DNA from 3 places in the Streptomyces sp. NPDC101132 genome. Region 1 is predicted to be linked to each of the others. Evidence: riboswitches for the same ligand, from Rfam matches in the RefSeq annotation. Region 1 holds a riboswitch; each other region holds the start of a gene.
What was found. Region 1 has a riboswitch for thiamine pyrophosphate ahead of ACIQUR_RS10580 (thiamine ABC transporter substrate binding subunit). Riboswitches for the same ligand answer to the same signal wherever they lie in the genome.

Region 2: it holds a riboswitch for thiamine pyrophosphate, as region 1 does, so the genes downstream of both, thiC (phosphomethylpyrimidine synthase ThiC) here and ACIQUR_RS10580 (thiamine ABC transporter substrate binding subunit) in region 1, are expected to answer to the same signal.
Region 3: it holds a riboswitch for thiamine pyrophosphate, as region 1 does, so the genes downstream of both, thiO (glycine oxidase ThiO) here and ACIQUR_RS10580 (thiamine ABC transporter substrate binding subunit) in region 1, are expected to answer to the same signal.

What each region holds. Positions count from the first base shown of each region.
Region 1 covers NZ_JBIVYX010000004.1:22,449-29,365, reverse strand. Annotated here, with positions in the region: gene pyrH (UMP kinase) at 1-269, shown strand, start outside; gene frr (ribosome recycling factor) at 319-876, shown strand; gene ACIQUR_RS10590 (phosphatidate cytidylyltransferase) at 876-1,943, shown strand; gene rlmN (23S rRNA (adenine(2503)-C(2))-methyltransferase RlmN) at 2,118-3,230, shown strand; TPP riboswitch at 3,250-3,360, shown strand; gene ACIQUR_RS10580 (thiamine ABC transporter substrate binding subunit) at 3,445-4,545, shown strand; gene ACIQUR_RS10575 (ABC transporter permease) at 4,614-6,221, shown strand; gene ACIQUR_RS10570 (ABC transporter ATP-binding protein) at 6,221-6,917, shown strand, end outside.
Region 2 covers NZ_JBIVYX010000011.1:195,400-202,316, forward strand. Annotated here, with positions in the region: gene ACIQUR_RS25360 (hypothetical protein) at 1-276, shown strand, start outside; gene ACIQUR_RS25365 (hypothetical protein) at 360-1,472, opposite strand; gene ACIQUR_RS25370 (glycosyltransferase) at 1,761-2,870, shown strand; gene thiC (phosphomethylpyrimidine synthase ThiC) at 2,973-4,754, opposite strand; TPP riboswitch at 4,748-4,896, opposite strand; gene ACIQUR_RS25380 (YibE/F family protein) at 4,969-6,480, shown strand; gene ACIQUR_RS25385 (SsgA family sporulation/cell division regulator) at 6,615-6,917, opposite strand, start outside.
Region 3 covers NZ_JBIVYX010000003.1:291,569-298,485, forward strand. Annotated here, with positions in the region: gene pknB (Stk1 family PASTA domain-containing Ser/Thr kinase) at 1-1,661, opposite strand, end outside; gene ACIQUR_RS08900 (thiazole synthase) at 1,789-2,580, opposite strand; gene thiS (sulfur carrier protein ThiS) at 2,583-2,783, opposite strand; gene thiO (glycine oxidase ThiO) at 2,780-3,955, opposite strand; TPP riboswitch at 3,953-4,065, opposite strand; gene ACIQUR_RS08915 (NAD(P)/FAD-dependent oxidoreductase) at 4,191-5,426, shown strand; gene ACIQUR_RS08920 (Rv2175c family DNA-binding protein) at 5,507-5,872, shown strand; gene thiE (thiamine phosphate synthase) at 5,944-6,597, shown strand; gene metF (methylenetetrahydrofolate reductase [NAD(P)H]) at 6,728-6,917, shown strand, end outside.

The DNA.
Region 1 (6,917 bases):
AGGCCCTGCTCATGGGCAAGAACGGTGTCGACGGCGTCTACGACTCCGACCCCAAGGCCAACCCCGACGCGGTCAAGTTCGACGCCCTGGAGTACGGCGAGGTGCTGTCCCGCGACCTCAAGGTCGCCGACGCCACCGCCATCACGCTCTGCCGTGACAACAAGCTGCCGATCCTCGTCTTCGAGCTGCTCGCGGAGGGCAATATCGCGCGCGCCGTGAAGGGTGAGAAGATCGGCACGCTCGTGAGCGACCAGGGCACCCGGGCCTGAGCGACCCACCCCGCCCGAACCATCCACTCAAGACATGCAGGAGCACGTGGTGATCGAAGAAATCCTCCTCGAGGCCGAGGAGAAGATGGAGAAGGCCGTCGTGGTCGCCAAGGAGGACTTCGCCGCGATCCGCACCGGCCGTGCGCACCCGGCGATGTTCAACAAGATCGTGGCCGACTACTACGGCGCGCTGACCCCCATCAACCAGCTCGCGTCCTTCTCGGTGCCCGAGCCGCGCATGGCCGTGGTGACCCCGTTCGACGCGAGCGCGCTGCGCAACATCGAGCAGGCCATCCGCGACTCGGACCTCGGCGTCAACCCGAGCAACGACGGCCGCATCATCCGGGTCAACTTCCCGGAGCTCACCGAGGAGCGCCGCCGCGACTACATCAAGGTCGCCCGCGGCAAGGCCGAGGACTCGAAGGTCTCCATCCGCTCCGTGCGCCGCAAGGCCAAGGACGCCCTCGACAAGCTCGTGAAGGACAAGGAGTCCGGCGAGGACGAGGTGCGCCGCGCCGAGAAGGAGCTCGACGACACCACCGCGAAGTACGTCGCGCAGGTGGACGAGCTGCTCAAGCACAAGGAAGCCGAGCTCCTCGAGGTCTGATGAACGACTCTTCCTGGGCGGCGGAGCCGGTACCGGCGGGTCCCGCATACGATGTGCTCGGAGGGCCGCAGACTCGGCCCATGCCCATCGTGCCCGACGCCGCCGGTCGAGACTTCGAAGACCGGGAACCACGCGACCGGGGGGCGGCTCAGCCGAGCGGCCCCCTGTTCCGCGACGAGACGCCGCCGCAGGAGCCCATGCCCACGCCCCCGCCCCAGGCCCCGCAGGAGGCCTCCTCCCCGCCGCCGAAGAAGCGTGCGGGGCGGGACCTGCGCGCCGCCATAGGGGTCGGCGTCGGCCTCGGCGCCGTGATCTTCGCCTCGCTCTTCATCGTGAAGGCGGTCTTCGTCGGCGTCATCGCGGTCGCGGTGGTCGTCGGGCTGTGGGAGCTGACCTCCCGGCTCCAGGAGCGCAAGGGCATCAACGCGCCCCTGGTCCCGCTCGCCGTCGGCGGCGCCGCGATGGTCGTCGCCGGGTACGTGCGCGGGGCCGAGGGCGCCTGGGTCGCGATGGCCCTGACCGCGCTCGCCGTGCTCGTGTGGCGGATGACGGAGCCCCCCGAGGGCTACCTGAAGGACGTCACGGCCGGCGTGTTCGCCGCGTTCTACGTGCCGTTCCTCGCGACCTTCGTGGCGATGCTGCTGACCGCCGACGACGGCCCGCAGCGGGTGCTCACCTTCCTGGTCCTCACGGTGGTCAGCGACACCGGCGCCTACGCGGTGGGCTGGCGCTTCGGCAAGCACAAGCTCGCCCCGCGGATCAGCCCCGGGAAGACCCGGGAGGGACTCTTCGGCGCCGTGGCCTTCGCGATGGCGGCCGGTGCGCTGTGCATGGAGTTCCTGATCGACGGGGGCAGCTGGTGGCAGGGCCTGCTGCTGGGCCTCGCGGTCGCGGTCAGCGCCACCCTGGGCGACCTCGGTGAGTCGATGATCAAGCGGGACCTCGGCATCAAGGACATGGGCACCCTGCTGCCCGGTCACGGCGGGATCATGGACCGGCTGGACTCGCTGCTGCCCACCGCGCCGGTGGTGTGGCTGCTGCTGGCGCTCTTCGTGGGCACCGGCTGAGCCGTCCCGGGTATCCTGGAAGGCGCGTCACTCCCGAGTGGCGCGCCTTTCTCGTCCCCCGCGAGCCGCGGGGGGACGCCCTGTGAGGTCTCCTGGCGCCGGTCGCGCCAATGCCATCGGCTCCGTTTTCCGCGGAGGCCGGCCAGGCCTCGTCGTACTGAGGAGAAACCGATCATGGCCCGCCCCCTTCCGGGAGAACTGACCTTCGTCGCGCCCAAGGGGGCGAAGAAGCCGCCCCGGCACCTCGCCGACCTCTCGCCCGCCGAGCGGCGCGAGGCCGTGGCCGCGATCGGCGAGAAGCCGTTCCGCGCGAAGCAGCTCTCGCAGCACTACTTCGCCCGCTACGCGCACGACCCGGCCGAGTGGACCGACATCCCGGCCGCCGCGCGCGAGAAGCTCCAGCAGGAGCTGCTGCCCGACCTGATGAGCGTGGTCCGGCACATCAGCTGTGACGACGACACCACCCGCAAGACCCTCTGGAAGCTGCACGACGGCACGCTGGTCGAGTCCGTCCTGATGCGCTACCCGGACCGGGTCACCATGTGCATCTCCTCGCAGGCCGGCTGCGGCATGAACTGCCCGTTCTGCGCCACCGGACAGGCGGGCCTGGACCGCAACCTGTCCACCGCCGAGATCGTCCACCAGATCGTCGACGGCATGCGCGCCCTGCGCGACGGCGAGGTCCCGGGCGGCCCGGCCCGCCTGTCGAACATCGTCTTCATGGGCATGGGCGAGCCGCTGGCCAACTACAAGCGGGTCGTCGGCGCCATCCGCCGCCTGACCGACCCCGAGCCCGACGGCCTGGGCCTGTCGCAGCGCGGCATCACCGTCTCCACCGTCGGCCTGGTCCCGGCCATGCTGCGGTTCGCCGACGAGGGCTTCAAGTGCCGCCTCGCCGTCTCCCTGCACGCTCCCGACGACGAGCTGCGCGACACCCTCGTCCCCGTGAACACCCGCTGGAAGGTCCGCGAGGTCCTCGACGCGGCCTGGGAGTACGCCGAGAAGTCCGGCCGCCGCATCTCCATCGAGTACGCGCTGATCCGCGACATCAACGACCAGGCCTGGCGCGGCGACCTGCTGGGACGCCTCCTCAAGGGCAAGCGTGTGCACGTCAACCTGATCCCGCTCAACCCGACCCCGGGCTCCAAGTGGACGGCCTCCCGCCCCGAGGACGAGCGGGCCTTCGTCCAGGCCATCGCCGGCCACGGCGTCCCGGTGACCGTCCGCGACACCCGTGGCCAGGAGATCGACGGAGCGTGCGGACAGCTCGCCGCCAGCGAGCGGTAACCTGGCCCCGTACATCTGCATATTCCGACAGGGGAGCGCCACAGCGCTGAGAGTGCGGGCACCGTCACGCCGCAGACCCTCTGAACCTCGCCCGGGTCATTCCGGGTAGGAAGTTCGGTCATCACTCAAGCTGTTGCGCCCTGCCCCGGCGTCCGCTCCCAGAGCGCCGGGGCGGGGCCGCGTCTTCTCCTGGTCACTCCAGGAGGAATGTTCCGTGAGCACCACCAAGAAGATGGCGGGCGCCGTGCTGGCCACCGCCCTGGGCGCGGCCGCGCTCGCCGGCTGCGGCAACGGTGACGAGAAGGACGGTGCGGCGCCGGGCGGCGGGCCGAAGTCCAAGACGGTCACCCTCGTCAGCCACGACTCCTTCAACGCCACCCCGGCCGTGCTGAAGGAGTTCGAGCAGCAGAGCGGCTACACGGTCAAGGTCCTCAAGAGCGGTGACGCGGGCGCGGCCCTCAACCAGGAGATCCTCACCAAGGGCTCCCCGCGCGGCGACGTCTTCTTCGGCGTCGACAACACGCTGCTCTCCCGCGCCCTCGACAACGGCATCTTCGTCCCGTACGAGGCCAAGGGCCTGGCGGAGGTCCCCGAGCAGTACCAGCTGGACAAGGCCGAGCACCGCGTCACCCCGGTCGACTCCGGCGACATCTGCGTCAACTACGACAAGAAGTTCTTCGCCGACAAGAAGCTGGCCCCGCCGGTCACCCTCGACGACCTGGTCAAGCCCGAGTACAAGAACCTCCTGGTCACCGAGAACGCCTCGACCTCGTCGCCCGGCCTCGGCTTCCTCCTCGCGACCGTCGGCAAGTACGGCGAGGACGGCTGGAAGGACTACTGGACCAGGCTCAAGGCCAACGGCGTCGAGGTCGTCGACGGCTGGGAGCAGGCCTACAACGAGCGCTTCTCCGGCTCCGCGGGCGGCAAGAAGGCCAAGGGCGACCGCCCGCTGGTCGTCTCCTACGCCTCCAGCCCGCCGGTCGAGGTGCTGTACGGCGAGCCGCAGCCGGCCGTGGCGCCCACCGGCGTCTCCACCGGCACCTGCTTCCGCCAGACCGAGTTCGCCGGCCTGCTCCGGGGCGCGAAGAACGAGGCGGGCGGCAAGGCCCTGCTGGACTTCCTGATCAGCAAGAAGTTCCAGGAGGACATGCCGCTCCAGATGTTCGTGAACCCGGTGGTCAAGGACGCGAAGCTGCCGGAGATCTTCACCAAGCACGGCGTGGTGGTCGAGAAGCCGGAGACCGTCGCTCCGGACGCGATCGCCAAGAACCGTGAGCAGTGGGTCGGGGCATGGACCTCGCTCGTGCTGAAGTAGCGGAGGACGCGGTCCGGGAGGTGCCCGCGGGCTCCTCCCGGCGCGCGACGGCGGTGCGGCTGGGCCTGATGGCCCTGCCGCTCGCCTTCTTCGCGATCTTCTTCGCCTGGCCCGTGGCCGCGATCGTGGGCCGCGGGATCAGGACCGGCACCGGCTGGCAGTTCGGCCGGATCGGCGAGGTGCTCACCCGGCCCGACATCGCCGGGGTGCTGTGGTTCACCACCTGGCAGGCGCTCGCCTCCACGGCACTCACGCTGCTGATCGCGCTCCCCGGCGCGTACGTCTTCGCGCGCTTCGAGTTCCCCGGCAAGCAGCTGCTGCGGGCCGTGGTCACCGTCCCCTTCGTGCTGCCGACCGTCGTGGTGGGCACGGCCTTCCTGGCGCTACTGGGCCGGGGCGGGATGCTGGACGAGCTGTGGGGCGTACGCCTCGACACCACCGTGTGGGCCATCCTCCTCGCGCACGTCTTCTTCAACTACGCCGTCGTGGTACGCACCGTCGGCGGCCTGTGGTCCCAGCTGGACCCGCGCCAGGAGGAGGCCGCCCGCGTGCTGGGCGCCGGCCGGTTCGGCGCCTGGCGGCGCGTGACGCTGCCCGCCCTCGGGCCGGCCGTCGCCGCGGCCGCCCTGATGGTCTTCCTCTTCACCTTCACCTCCTTCGGCGTCGTCCAGATCCTCGGCGGACCGGGGTACGCCACGCTGGAGGTGGAGGTCTACCGGCAGACCGCCCAGCTGCTGGACCTGCCGACCGCCGCCGTGCTGACGCTGGTGCAGTTCGCCGCCGTCGGTGCGATCCTCGCCGTGCACGCCGTGACGGTGCGCCGGCGCGAGACCGCGCTCCGGCTGGTCGACCCCGCCCGCACGGCCCACCGGCCCGCCGGCCCCGGGCAGTGGGCGCTGCTCGGCGGGGTGCTCCTGACGGTCCTGCTGCTGATCGTGCTGCCCCTGGGCGTGCTGGTGGAACGCTCCTTCGACGCGCCCGGCGGCCACGGCACCGACTTCTACCGGGCACTCCAGTCCGCCGACGGCGGCACCTTCCTGGTCCCGCCGCTGGAGGCGGTCTGGAACTCCCTCCGGTACGCGCTGGCCGCCACCGGCATCGCGCTGCTGATCGGCGGCCTGGCCGCGGCGGCGCTCACCCGGCGCGCCGGCCGCCTGGTGCGGGGCTTCGACGCCCTGCTGATGCTGCCGCTGGGCGTGTCCGCGGTGACGGTGGGCTTCGGGTTCCTGATCACGCTGGACGAGCCGCCGCTCGACCTGCGCACCTCCTGGATCCTGGTGCCGCTGGCGCAGGCGCTGGTCGGGGTGCCCTTCGTGGTGCGGACGATGCTGCCCGTACTGCGTGCCGTGGACGGGCGGCTGCGGGAGGCGGCGGCGACGCTCGGCGCCTCGCCGCTGCGGGCCTGGCGGGAGGTGGACCTGCCGATGGTGCGGCGGGCGCTGCTGATCGCCGCCGGGTTCGCCTTCGCGGTGTCCCTCGGCGAGTTCGGGGCCACCGTGTTCATCGCGCGGCCCGACCGGCCGACGCTGCCGGTGGCCGTGGCGCGGCTGCTGGGGCGCGCGGGTGAGCTGAACTACGGGCAGGCGATGGCGCTGAGCACGATTCTGATGGGGGTGTGCGCGGTGTCCCTGCTGGTGCTGGAGCGGCTGCGGCCCGAGCGGTCCGGGGAGTTCTGATGACGTTGCTGGAACTGGACGCGGTGTCGGTCCGCTTCGGGTCGCGGACGGTGCTGGACGTCGTGGACCTGGCGGTGGCCGAGCACGAGACCGTCTGTGTGCTGGGTCCGAGCGGGAGCGGCAAGTCCACGCTGCTGCGGGTGGTCGCCGGGCTCCAGCCCGCGGCCGGGCGCGTGCTGCTGGGCGGGGCCGACCAGAGCGGCGTGCCCGTGCACCGGCGCGGGGTCGGCCTGATGTTCCAGGACCACCAGCTGTTCCCGCAGCGCGACGTGGGCGGCAACGTCGCCTTCGGGCTGCGGATGCGGGGGGTCGGGCGGGCCGAGCGGGAGGCGCGGGTCGCCGAGCTGCTGGAGCTGGTGGGGCTGCCGGGTGCGGGGCGCCGGGCCGTCGCCTCGCTGTCCGGGGGCGAGCAGCAGCGGGTGGCCCTGGCCCGGGCGCTGGCGCCGCGGCCGCGGCTGCTGATGCTGGACGAGCCGCTGGGCCAGCTGGACCGCGGGCTGCGTGAGCGGCTGGTGGTCGAGCTGCGGGGGCTGTTCTCCCGGCTCGGTACGACCGTGCTGGCCGTGACGCACGACCAGGGCGAGGCCTTCGCGCTCGCCGACCGGGTGGTCGTGATGCGGGACGGGCGGATCGCCCAGGCGGGGACGCCGCTGGAGGTCTGGCAGCGGCCCGCCTCGGAGTTCGTGGCCCGGTTCC
Region 2 (6,917 bases), on a different contig from region 1:
GACGCCGTACCGGAGGAGCTGGCCCGCGCGCGGGAGGCCTGGCTCAACGCGCTGCTGGAGCGGGGTGTGCTGCCGTTCCTGCGGGACGCGCTGGCCGACCCCCGGGATCCGGCGGCGCCGTCCTCGTACCGTCCTTCGGGCCGGATGCCGAGCCTCGGGTATTCGCGGCCGGACTTCACGTCCCCGGCGGGTGAGGACCCCACCCCCCGCCCGAGCTACACCAGTCCCGACTTCACGAGCCCGGACTTCGGCGGCCCGGACCGCCGACCGGACTGACGTCCACATGTTTCACGTGAAACACGGCTGTGCCGCGCCCGGCGAACCGGACGCGGCACAGGGGTTCAGGTCAGGGGTTCCGCTCAACCGACCTTGTGAAGAGCCTTGTTGTGGCCCTGAGCAGCGACGGCCGCGCGCAGGTCCTTGTGGACCATGTTGAGCGCGGTCGGCGGGATGCCATTCGAGCCGGGAGTCGGCGTAGTCAGCTGCTCCCAGTCCTCGTTGCAGTCGAGGCGACGGCTACCGAACGGCTCGGTGGGCATGCCCTCGTTGTTGATCTCGCAGGTCGTCTCCCACACCTCCCCGCTCTCGGTCAGTACCTGGATCGAGACGCCTGCGTCGCTGCTGGTCTGGGACGCGATGGAGATCGAGCACGCACCGTCGGGGAACTGGTTGCCGGTGCTGTCGGTCAGGTCGTACCAGATGAAGTCCGTCGGAGACGGCGTCAGGTCGCGGATGCCCGCGTACGCGACACCCCCGGTCAGGACGGCCTTGACCTCCTCACTGCCGCTCGGCTTGTAGGCGTCGACGTCCTGACAGATCGCCACACCCGTCGCACCGGTGGCGCCCGTGGCGCCCGTGGCACCCGTGGCACCCGTGGCACCCGTGGCTCCCGTCGCGCCCGGCGTGCCCGTGCCGTCGGCGCCGGTCGGACCGGTCGGGCCGGTGGCACCCGTGGCACCCGTGGCTCCCGTCGCGCCCGGCGTGCCCGTGCCGTCGGCGCCGGTCGGACCGGTCGGGCCGGTGGCGCCAGTCGGGCCGGTCGGGCCGGTGGCGCCGGTCGCGCCGTCACCCGTACCGGCCGGACCCGTCGGACCCGTCGGACCCGTCGCGCCGGTCGCGCCGGTGGCGCCCGTCGCGCCCGTGGCGCCCTTGCACTTGTCGTCGCCGCCACCGCCACGCACGTACTCGTCGTGGTCCTCGTGGTCCTGCCCGTGCAGGTACCTGTCCAGCAGGTGGCGGGCCAGCGGCATGCCGTGGCGCGGCCGCTCGTGCGGGCGCTCCTCCTTGCAGTCGCCGCTGCCACCCGCCGGCGCGACGGCGCTCACCTTCGGAGTGACCGCGTTGGCCGCGGCCACGGCGGGGCTGGCGAGGCCCACGAGCACGAGCGAGAGGGAGGCCAGGGCACCGCCCACCTGCCAGCCCCGGGTGCAGGGAACGGGACCCAGCTGCGTGGTCCTGCGCTCACGACTCATCAAAAACGCTCCTTCGGAGGGGATCTGCCGCCGGAACGGGTGACGTCCCGGTCGTGGGTTCGAGCTTCCTCCGGAGAGAACGGACGACGAGCAGTACCACTTGAGCGGGCGGATGCACGCGTCAACACTTCGGGCTATCAGGCACCCACCCGAGGGGGTGTTCCCGCCCGCAGACGCAGTAGAGGCTTCGGCGAGCCGTGGACAACGGCGTCACGGGGGTCACTACGGTCACGGACCGACACCGGCCCGGCCGCCCGTACGGCGGCCCGCACACCGTGGACGGGACCCTTGAGCACAGTCTGCCTGAACATGATCGTCAAGAACGAGGCGCCGACCATCCGCAAGTGCCTGGAGTCGGTGCGCCCCCTGATCGACACGTGGGTGATCGTCGACACCGGCTCCACGGACGGCACCCAGGACGTGATCCGGGAGTTCTTCGCCGACCTCCCCGGCGAGCTGTACGAGCGCCCGTGGCGGGGCTTCGACGGCAGCCGCACGGAAGCCGTCGAACTCGCCCGCGACCGGGCCGACTACCTGCTGTTCATGGACGCCGACGACGAGATGCGCATCGAGCCGGGCTTCCGCATGCCCGAGCTCACCCACGACGCCTACCAGCTGGCGGTGCACCACGGTCCGGTCATCCACTGGCGGCACACGCTCGTCGCCACTCGGCTGCCCTGGCGCTACGTCGGGGTGCTCCACGAGTACCTCGACTGCGGCGGACCGCACAGCAAGGACGTGCTCGAAGGGATCAGCCTGCTCATCGTCGGCGGCGGCGCCCGGCAGCGGGAGGGCGGCGAGCGGGAGAAGTACCTGCGGGACGCGAAGATCCTGGAGGAGGGGCTCGCCAAGGAGCCCGGCAACGCGCGCTACGCCTTCTACCTGGCCCAGAGCTGGCGCGACGCCGGCGAGAAGGAGAAGTCCCTGGCCGCCTACGACCGGCGCGCGGCCATGGACGGCTGGGTCGAGGAGACGTACCTCGCCCGGGTGTACGCCGCGCGGCTCGCCGCCGAACTGGAGCGGCCGGCGGCCGAGGTCATGGACCGCTACCTGCGCGCGTACGAGAGCCGGCCCACCCGTGCCGAGGCCATCGGCGACCTCGCCCGGCTGTGCCGCCTGGAGGGGCGCTGGCCCCTGGCCCACCTGTTCGCCCGCCGTGCGGTGGCCGTCCCGCGCCCGGAGGACATCCTGTTCGTGGAGTTCGCCTGGCACGACTGGCGCGCGCTCGACGAGCTGGCCGTCGCCGCCTACTGGACCGGCGAGTACCAGGAGTGCCTGGACTGCTGCGAACGGCTGCTCGGGGACGGCCTGTTGCCGGAGGACCAGCGCGAACGGGTCACCGCGAACCGCGACTTCGCCCGCGCGAAGCTCGGCTCGGCGTACCAGACCGTCGCCTGACCGGCGTACGCCCGGCGCCACCGGGAAGGTGCCGCCGGACGGGCCCGCGACTCCCCCCATAGGGTCGCGGGACCGTCCGGTGCGGCTGCGGCGGCCGGTGGGTCAGTCGGCCAGCGGCAGGTAGACGCGGTTGCCCGCGGCGGCGAACTCGGCGGACTTCTCCGCCATGCCGGCCTGGATCTCCTCGGCCTTCAGGTCCCCGCCGTGCTCGCGCCGGATGTCCTGCGAGATCTTCATGGAGCAGAACTTCGGGCCGCACATCGAGCAGAAGTGCGCGGTCTTGGCCGGCTCGGCCGGAAGCGTCTCGTCGTGGAACTCGCGGGCGGTGTCCGGGTCGAGGGCCAGGTTGAACTGGTCCTCCCAGCGGAACTCGAAGCGCGCGTCGGACAGCGCGTCGTCCCACTCCTGGGCACCCGGGTGGCCCTTGGCCAGGTCCGCGGCGTGCGCGGCGATCTTGTACGTGATCACCCCGGTCTTGACGTCGTCCCGGTTCGGCAGGCCCAGGTGCTCCTTGGGCGTGACGTAGCAGAGCATCGCGGTGCCCCACCAGGCGATCATCGCGGCGCCGATGCCCGAGGTGATGTGGTCGTACGCGGGCGCGACGTCCGTGGTCAGCGGGCCGAGCGTGTAGAACGGCGCCTCCTCGCAGATCTCCTGCTGGAGGTCGATGTTCTCCTTGATCTTGTGCATCGGGACGTGGCCCGGGCCCTCGATCATGGTCTGTACGTTGTGGCGCTTGGCGATCGTGTTCAGCTCGCCCAGCGTCTTCAGCTCGGCGAACTGCGCGGCGTCGTTGGCGTCCGCGATCGAGCCGGGGCGCAGGCCGTCGCCGAGCGAGTACGTGACGTCGTACGCCGCCAGGATCTCGCAGAGCTCCTCGAAGTTCGTGTAGAGGAAGTTCTCCTTGTGGTGCGCGAGGCACCAGGCGGCCATGATCGAGCCGCCGCGCGAGACGATGCCGGTCTTGCGGCGGGCGGTGAGCGGCACGTACGGCAGCAGCACGCCGGCGTGGACGGTCATGTAGTCGACGCCCTGCTCGGCCTGCTCGATGACAGTGTCCTTGTAGATCTCCCAGGTCAGCTCCTCGGCCTTGCCGTCGACCTTCTCCAGGGCCTGGTAGAGGGGCACGGTGCCGATCGGGACGGGGGAGTTGCGCAGCACCCACTCGCGGGTGGTGTGGATGTTGCGGCCGGTGGAGAGGTCCATGACCGTGTCGGCGCCCCAGCGGGTGGCCCAGGTCATCTTCTCGACCTCCTCCTCGATGGAGGAGGTCACGGCGGAGTTGCCGATGTTGGCGTTGACCTTCACCAGGAACTTCTTGCCGATGATCATCGGCTCGATCTCCGGGTGGTTGACGTTCGCCGGGAGCACCGCGCGGCCGGCGGCGATCTCCTCGCGGACGACCTCGGGGGAGACGTTCTCGCGGATCGCGACGTACTCCATCTCCGGGGTGATCTCACCGCGGCGGGCGTACGCGAGCTGCGTGACGGCCTGGCCGTCGCGGCCGCGGCGCGGCAGGCGCGGGCGGCCCGGGAAGACCGCGTCGAGGTTCTTGAGGCCGCCGCGGGGCGAGGTGTGCTTGATGCCGTCGTCCTCGGGGCGCACGGGACGGCCCGCGTACTCCTCGGTGTCGCCGCGGCCGATGATCCAGTTCTCGCGCAGCGGCGGCAGGCCGCGGCGGACGTCGGTCTCGATCTGCGGGTCGGTGTACGGACCGGACGTGTCGTAGAGCGTCACGTCCTTGCCGTTGGTGAGGTGGACCTGGCGAACCGGCACGCGGATGTCGGGGCGGGAGCCCGCGACGTAGCCCTTGTGCCAGCCCGGCTGGCGCTCGCTCTGGCCGTCCTGGCTGATGGCAGGCGTGCGTGCATCCTGAATGGTCATGAGACCCATCTCCCTACGCCGGCATTACCCGGTAACAGGTTCGGCGGTCGACGCAGCCTCCTCCCGTACCCGTCGTCTTCGACGCGCGTACGGTGATCAGCGCCCTCTCAGCCCGGTGCTCCGAGCTCCCGCGTTGTGCAAAGGTGCCCCCACGCTAGCGTCATCTGTGGCGCGCTGAACAGTGGGCCCCCTCAACTCTTGCGATGATCGGCCGGTGACCACACCGCCGCGGCCTCCCGTCGACCCCCATGACCCCACCGGCCACTCCGGCCCCTCACAGGGCTACGCCGGGCCAGGCGACCCCGACTTCGGGCACGGGGCGCACGAGGGCGGCGGGCACGGGAGCGGGCACTCGCACGGCGGCACCGGCGGGCATGGCGGGAACGCTGGGCACGGCGGGAACGGCGGGCACTCCCACGGCGGCCACTCCCACGGCGGCCACTCGCACGGGCACGGTCCGGCGGCCCCCGTCTCGAAGCACCTGCGCAAGGTCATCGCCGCCGTGCTGATCCCGTTCGCCGCCGCGGTCGTGGTGGGCCTGGTGGTGCTGTGGCCCGGCGGCGCACCCTCGCACGAGCGCACCGGGGTCGGCTTCGACCGCCAGACGCAGGAAGGGCGGGTGGCCACGCTTCAGCGGGTGGACTGCAAGGAGGTCAACGTCGCCCAGGTGCCGCCCACCGGGGACACCTCCACGCCCGAGGGGCGCGAGGCGCAGCAGCGGCAGACTGGGCAGTGCGCGAAGGCGACGATCGAGGTCACCACCGGTCCCGACAAGGGGCGTACATTCCTGGAGATCGTCCAGCCGGGCGCTCCGCGGCAGTTGACCGAGGGTCAGGAGGTCGTGGTCGCGTACGCGCCGGACGCCCCCCGCGACCTCCAGTACTCCGTGGTCGACGTCAACCGTGAGCTGCCGCTCGCGCTGCTGGCCGGCATCTTCGCGCTGGCCGTGGTGCTGGTGGGGCGGATGCGCGGGGTGTTCGCGCTGGTCGCGCTCGCCGTCAGCTTCGCCGTGCTGGTCCTCTTCATCCTGCCGGCGATCCTCCAGGGGTCGAACCCGCTGCTCGTCGCGGTGGTCGGGGCGAGCGCCATCATGCTGATCGCGCTCTACATGTGCCACGGCGTGACGGCACGCACGTCCGTCGCGGTCCTGGGGACCCTGGTCTCGCTGCTGCTGATCGGCGTGCTCGGGTCCGGGTTCATCGGGTCGGCGTTCCTGAGCGGGAACACGGATGACAACACGGGTCTGATCCACGGGCTCTACCCGGAGATCGACATGAGCGGCCTGCTGTTGGCAGGTGTGATCATCGGGTCCCTCGGCGTGCTCGACGACGTGACCGTCACGCAGACGTCGGCCGTCTGGGAACTGCACGCGGCGGACCCCACGATGGGGCCACGGGCCTTGTACCGCGCGGCCATCCGGATCGGCCGCGACCACATCGCCTCGGTGGTCAACACGCTGGTGCTCGCCTATGCCGGCGCGGCCCTGCCCTTGTTGCTGCTGTTCTCGATCGCACAGAGCAGTGTGGGTTCCGTGGCCAACAGCGAGCTGGTGGCCGAGGAGATCGTACGGACCCTCGTGGGCTCGATCGGGCTCGTCGCGTCCGTGCCGGTGACGACGGCGCTGGCCGCCCTGGTGGTTTCGGCCGACCGGCCGGTGTCCCCGTCCGCCGCCCCGGCCGGGGGGCCGGGACGAACGGGCGGACGGGGTCGCCGCCGTAAGCGCTGAGTGACCGCCGGGAGGGACGGACGGGTCACGGGGTGGGGACCGGGCGGCTCAGCGCGTCGGCACGCTGAGAGTCGCTCGTCGTACGCGAACCGCTCGGGACGCACGCGTACGGACCGGTTCCCGCCGGCCGTGGTTCAGCCCGCGTTCTGCTCGTTCTGCTGCGTACGCGTCTCGGCAAGGATCTTGTCGAGGGCTTCGTCGAGGTTCTCCTCGAAGTCGCCGAGGTTGCGCTCCTGACCGAGCGGCACCAGCCGGTCGGTCCGGTCGAGGAACGCGACAAGAGGGGCCGCACTGGCCCGGAACAGGGCTCGGTCGGTGCCGACCTGGAGCCTGATGTGGACATCGGACAGCTCCTCGGGGTCGGTGGGGGCGATGTGCACATCGCCGTCACCGCATGGCTTGTTGATGCCGTCGAGAAGCAACTCCCGGCCGAACGC
Region 3 (6,917 bases), on a different contig from region 1:
TTGGCCACCGTGCCCTGCGGCTGCGGGGAGTTGATCTGCTCCGCGGCGACCTGCACCTTCAGGCCCAGGCCCTCCAGCGCGGAGCGGGCGTCGTCCAGCGGGGAGCCGACCACGCCGGGCACGTCCACCGGGGCGCCCTTGCTGACGACGATCGCGACGGCCGTGTCCGGGGCCCGCTTCTCGCCCGCCTCGGGATCGGTGCCGATGACCGAGCCGCGCGGCACGGCCCCGCTGAACGCCTGGGTGACCATGCCGGGGGCCAGGCCCACCTTCGCCAGTTCGGCCTTGGCGCGTTCCAGCGGGAGCCCCTTCACCTTGGGCACGGTGACGATCTCCGGCCCGCGGGAGAGCACGAGGGACACCGAGCCGTTGCCCCGGATCTGCGCGCCCGGCGCCGGGTCGGTGCCGATCACCTTGCCGCGCTCGACGGTCTCGCTGAACTCCTGGCGTACGTCGCCCACGTCGAGGCCGGCCTCCGCCAGCCGGTCCCGGGCCTCCGCCTCGGTCTTGCCGAGCAGGCTGGGTACGCGGGTGAACTGGCCGGCGCCGATGTACCAGACGCCGGTGCCCAGCGCGAGCACCAGCAGCGTCCCCACCAGGGCGATCAGCGTGCCGCGGGAGGGCCGCCGCCGGGCCGGGCCGGACGGCGCCCCCGGCGGCAGGGGCGGCACCGGCGGGTGCTCGAAGCGGGTGGTGTGGCTCACGTCGTCCGCGGGGGCGGACGTGGCGACCGGCCGGGGGACCACGCTGGTGCGGTCCTCGGAGGCGCTGTGGGCCTCGGCGCGCGACTGCGGCGGCACCGCGTCGAGCTGCGCGTCGCTGAGGGCGGCGCGGGCCTCGCGTACCTGCGCGAGCAGCATCACCGCGTCGTACGGGCGCAGGTCGGGGTTGCGCGCGGTGGCGGTGGCGACCAGCTCGTCCAGCTCCACCGGCAGACCGGCCACGGCGGCCGAGGGCGGCGGCACGTCCTCGTTCAGGTGGCGGTAGAGCACCTGGGCCGGGGTGTCGCCGGAGTGCGGCTTGCCGCCGGTGAGCATCTCGTACAGCACGACGCCGCAGGCGTAGACGTCCACGCGGGTGTCGGCGGTGCCGTTCTCGATCTGCTCGGGCGCGAGGTAGGAGACGGTGCCGAGCACCGCGCCGGTGGTGTCGGTGACCGAGCCCACGGCCCTGACCAGGCCGAAGTCGGCGACCTTGACCCGTCCGTCGTCGCCGATGAGGACGTTCTCGGGCTTCATGTCCCGGTGGACGAACCCGGCCCGGTGGGCGGCACCGAGGGCGGCGAGCACCGGCTCCAGGACGTCCAGCGCGGCGCGCGGCTGCAGGGCGCCGCGCTCGCGGAGCAGGTCGCGCAGGGTGCAGCCGCTGACGTACTCCATGGCGAGGTAGACGTACGGCCCGTCGGTGCCCTGGTCGAACACGGCCACCACGTTCGGGTGCGCCAGCCGGGCCACGGACTTCGCCTCGCGGATGAACCGCTCGACGAAGGCGCCGTCGGCGGCGAGCGCCGGGTGCATCACCTTGAGCGCGAGGACGCGGTCGAGCCGGGTGTCGACGGCCCGGTAGACGGTGGCCATGCCGCCGACGGCGATGCGGGCGTCGACGCGGTAGCGGCCGTCGATCACGCGCCCGACGAGCGGGTCTTCCAGGGTCGTATCCACCAGGGAATTCTACGAGTGCCGCCCCGCCTCCCGGCCCGGGTCCCCGTGCCTTGCGGCACACCTGTGACGCACCACGCCGCGCCGGGCCCCGACCGGGACGGGGCCCGGGCCCGGCACGGCCGGGCGGTCAGAAGGCCGGGCGTTCCGGGTCCAGGGCGGCGCGGCCCTCCACGGGGGACGACGCCTCGGCGAAGTGCCGGCGGGGGATCCGCCCCGCCCGGTACGCCAGCCGCCCGGCGGAGACGGCGTCCCGCATCGCCCCCGCCATCAGCACCGGCTCCTGCGCCCGCGTCACGGCGGAGGCCAGCATCACCGCGGCGCACCCCAGTTCCATCGCCAGCGCCGCGTCCGAGGCCGTGCCCGCCCCCGCGTCCAGGATCACCGGCACCCCCGCCCGCTCGGTTATCAGCTGGAAGTTGTGCGGGTTGCGGATGCCGAGTCCGGAACCGATCGGCGACCCCAGCGGCATGATCGCCGCGCACCCCGCGTCCTCCAGCTTCCGCGCGAGCACCGGGTCGTCGTTCGTGTACGGCAGCACGGTGAAGCCGTCGTCCACCAGCACCTCGGCGGCGTCCAGCAGCTCGACCGGGTCCGGCAGCAGGGTCCGCTCGTCGGCGACCACCTCCAGCTTGATCCAGTCGGTGCCCAGCGCCTCCCGGGCCAGCCGCGCGGTCAGCACCGCCTCGCCGGCCGTGAAGCACCCGGCGGTGTTCGGCAGCACCTGGATCCCCAGCCTGGACAGCACCGAGAGCACCGAGCCCTGCACCGTGGGGTCCAGGCGGCGCATCGCCACCGTGGTCAGCTCGGTGCCGGAGGCGACCAGGGCGCGTTCCAGGACGTCCAGGCTGGGCGCGCCTCCGGTGCCCATGATCAGGCGGGAGGAGAAGGTCCGGCCGCCGAGGGTGAGGAGGTCGGACATGCTCAGCCTCCCTGCACCGCGGTCAGCACCTCGACCCGGTCGCCGTCGCCGAGGGCCGTCGCCGGCCACTGGCCGCGCGGCACCACGGTCTCGTTGACGGCGGCGGCCACCCCGGAGGGAGCCGAGGTCAGGGTGGCGACCAGCGCGTCCAGCGTGGTCCCGGCGGCGATCTCGCGGGGTTCGCCGTTCACGGACACGGTCATACGAGGGACTCCTCACGTACTGCTGCGGGGGAGAAGCGGCGCGGCGTGAACGCGCGGGCCACCTCCGGCAGTTCACCGGTGGCCAGCAGCTCCGCCATCACCTCGCCGGTGAGGGGGGTCAGCAGCACGCCGTTGCGGTAGTGCCCGGTGGCCAGGTGCAGGCCGGGCAGCTCCGTGGGGCCCAGCAGCGGGGCGTTGTCGGGGGAGGCGGGGCGCAGGCCGGCCCGGGTCTCGGTGAGCGGGAGTTCGGTCAGGCCGGGCACCAGCTCGTGGGCGTCGCGGAGGAGTTCGTACACCCCGCCCGCGGTGACGGTGGTGTCCCAGCCCAGCTCCTCGCTGGTGGCCCCGACGACCAGCTCGCCGTTCTCCCGGGGCACCAGGTAGACGTGGCTGCCGCGGACCACGGCGCGGACCGTGCGGGTGAGGAACGGCGCGTACGCCCCCGGCACCGTCAGCCGCAGCACCTGACCCTTGACCGGCCGGACCGGCGGCACGACCTCCGGCGGCAGGCCGGCCAGCCGGCCGCTGTGGCTGCCGGCGGCCAGCACCACCTGGTCGGCGGCGAGTTCCTCGCCGGTGTCGAGCACGGCGCCGGCGGCCCGGTCGGCGGTGACGGTCAGCCGCTCCACGGAGGTCTGGTGGAAGAGCACGCCGGCCCGCTCGCAGGCCGCGACCAGGGCCGCGGCCAGCCGCCGCGGATCCACCTGGTGGTCGCCGTCGACGCGAAGCCCGCCGCGCACCCCGGGCGCCAGCATCGGCTCCAGGCGGCGGCACTCGCGGCCGGTGAGCCACTCCGACTCCAGCCCGCAGCGCCGCTGCAGCGCGTGCAGCTCGCGCAGGTGCGTACGGTCGTCCGCGTCCAGCGCCACGGCCAGCGTGCCGCAGGCGCGGTAGCCGATGTCCAGGCCGCCGCTCGCCTCGGTCAACTCCGCCTCGAACTCGGGGTAGCGGGCGGCGGAGGCGAGGTTGAGGCCGAGCAGGGTCTCCTCGCCGTAGTGGAGTTCGGTGACGGCGGCGAGCATGCCGGCCGCCACCTGGGCGGCGCCGCCGCCGGGCCGCGGGTCGGCGAGCGCGGTGCGCAGCCCGCGCCGCGCGGCGCGCCAGGCCGTGACCAGGCCGATGATCCCGCCCCCGATGACGAGGACGTCGGATCCCTTACGAGATGGGTGCATGGGCGTCCAGCCCCTCCCTTCGCCGGCATGACCCGGATCAGGTTCGTACGGTCGGAGGCCGGCCAGCCTCCCTCTCAGCCCGGTCCGCCCGGGCTCCCGCGATAGGTACGGTGGCCAGACTATCCCCCGGCCCCGAGCGCGGGTAAGGCCGCCCGCGAGCACGCCGCGAGCGGCGCTCCGCCCCGGACGGACACCGACTTTCCTGACGATCCGTCAGGTGGTTAGGGTGTGCGGCGTGAGCGATCAGCTGAGTCAGACCCAGGACACGGCGCACGGCGTCGTCATCGTCGGCGCGGGCATGGCGGGCGTGCAGACCGCCGTGGCCCTGCGCGAACAGGGCTGGACGGGACCGGTGACCCTGCTCGGCGCCGAACCCCACCAGCCGTACGACCGGCCGCCGCTCTCCAAGGCGGTGCTGCTCGGCAAGGCCGAGGACTCCGCCTTCGACGTCGACTTCCAGGGGCTCGGCATCGAGCTGCGCCTCGGCGTCGAGGTCACCGGCCTGCGCGCCGCCGACCACGAGGTGGACACCTCCGCGGGCCCGGTCCCGTACGCCACCCTGGTCCTCGCCACCGGCGCCGAGCCCCTCACTCTCCCGGGCACCGAGGGCGTGCCGGGCGTGCACCTGCTGCGCACCCTCGACGACGCCGAGCGGCTGAAGCCCGTGATCACCGAGCGGCACGACGTCGTCGTGGTGGGCGCCGGCTGGATCGGCGCCGAGTTCGCCACCGCCGCCCGCGAGGCCGGCTGCGCCGTCACCGTGGTCGAGGCGGCAGCCCGCCCGCTCGCCGGTGCGCTGCCCGCCGAGGTCGCCGACGCGATGTCCGGCTGGTACGCCGAGGCCGGCGCCCGCCTGGTGACCGGCGCCCGGGTGGCCGAGGTCACCCCCGGCGCCGTGGTGCTCGCCGACGGCACCGAGCTGCCCGCGGGTGCCGTGGTCGTGGGCATCGGCGCCCGGCCCGCGACCGGCTGGCTCGACGGCTCGGGCATCGAGCGGGGCGCGGACGGCTCCGTCACCGCCGACGACCACCTGGCCACCTCGCTGCCCGACGTGTACGCGGTCGGCGACTGCGCCTCCTTCCCCTCGGCGCGCTTCGGCGGGCGGCTCGTCGTCCACCACTGGGACAACGCCCTCCAGGGTCCCCGGACGGTGGCCGCGAACATCCTGGCCGGGCCCGGCGGCGAGGCCCTCGTGTACGACCCGGTGCCCTACTTCTGGTCGGAGCAGTTCGGCCGCTTCGTGCAGTACGCGGGCCACCACGCCGAGGGCGACGCGCTGGTCTGGCGCGGGGACCCGGCCGAGGCCGCCTGGTCCGCGTGCTGGCTGCGCGGCGAGGCCCTGGTCGCGGTGCTGGCCGTGGGCCGGCCCCGGGACCTGGCGCAGGGCCGCAAGCTCATCGAGAGCGGCGTCCCGGTGGACCCGGCCCGGGTGGCCGACGCCGCGGCCCCGCTGAAGTCCGCCGCCCGCTGACGCGCGGGGGTGCGGTTCGCCGTACCCCCTCCGGCACCGCCCGGGTACCGGCTGTCGGTCCGGGATGGCAGGCTTGTCCCGTGACCGAGATTGACGCAAAGATCGATGCTCTCGTCCCCGAGTGGCTCTACCTCCCCGACATCGCCGAAATGCTGGACGTCGAGGTGACGCGCATCCGCCAGCTGGTGAAGGAGGGCCAGCTGATCGCGGTGCGCCGCGGTGAGAACCGCGCCCTCCAGGTGCCGGCCGCCTTCATCGACGGCGACAAGGTGGTCAAGGGCCTCTCCGGAACCCTCACGCTGCTGCGGGACGACGGCTTCACCGACGAGGAGATGCTGGAGTGGCTCTTCACGGCGGACCCGACCCTGCCCGGCACGCCGGCACAGGCCCTGAGTGAGAATCGCGGCACGGAAGTGAAGCGCCGCGCCCAGGCGCTCGCCGTCTGATCCGAACCGAACCACCACGCGGCGTACGGGCCCGAGCGGCCCGTACGCCGCCCCACCCGGGGGGTACCTCCATGTCCGTCGACGCCCGCGCCGCCCTGTCCGACGCCCGGCTCTACCTCTGCACGGACGCGCGCAAGCGCCAGGGGGACCTCCCCGAGTTCCTCGACGCCGTCCTCGCCGGCGGGGTCGACGTCGTGCAGCTGCGCGACAAGGGCATGGAGGCCGCAGAGGAGCTGGAGCACCTCCAGGTCTTCGCCGAGGCCGCCCGCCGCCACGGCCGGCTGCTCGCGGTCAACGACCGCGCCGACGTCGCGCACGCCATCGGCTCCGACGTGCTGCACCTCGGCCAGGGCGACATCCCCGTCCCGGCCGCCCGCGCGATCCTGGGCGACGGCGTGCTGATCGGCCGCTCCTGCCACGCGGAGTCCGAGGTCGCCGCGGCCGCCGCCGAGCCGGGTGTCGACTACTTCTGCACCGGCCCCTGCTGGCCCACCCCCACCAAGCCCGGCCGCCACGCCCCGGGCCTCGACCTGGTCCGGTACGCGGCCTCGCTCGGCCAGGACCGGCCGTGGTTCGCCATCGGCGGCATCGACGCCGGGAACCTGGACGAGGTGCTGGACGCCGGCGCCTCCCGGGTGGTCGTGGTCCGTGCGATCACCGAGGCCGACGACCCCGGTGCGGCCGCCGCCGACCTGGCCAAGCGCGTGCGGTCCCGACTCCTCTGAGCAACCGGAATCGTCGGTTCCGCCGGTTCGGGAGGGGCTCCGGGGCCTCCGGTCCATCAGAGTGTCCAAAAACGTGTCCGATGGGTGGACACGTCTTGGGGTGATCATGGAGTTTGTCTAGCCTCCTCGTATGGCCCTTGGCACCGCTTCCACCAGAACCGACCGTGCGCGCACGGTCCGCGACATGCTCGCGTCCGGTACGTCGTACTCGTTCGAGTTCTGGGCGCCCAAGACGGAGAAGGGCAACCGGAACCTCTGGAACGCCCTCCGCCGGGTCGAGGCGGTCGCCCCCAGCTTCGTGTCCGTGACCTACGGCGCGG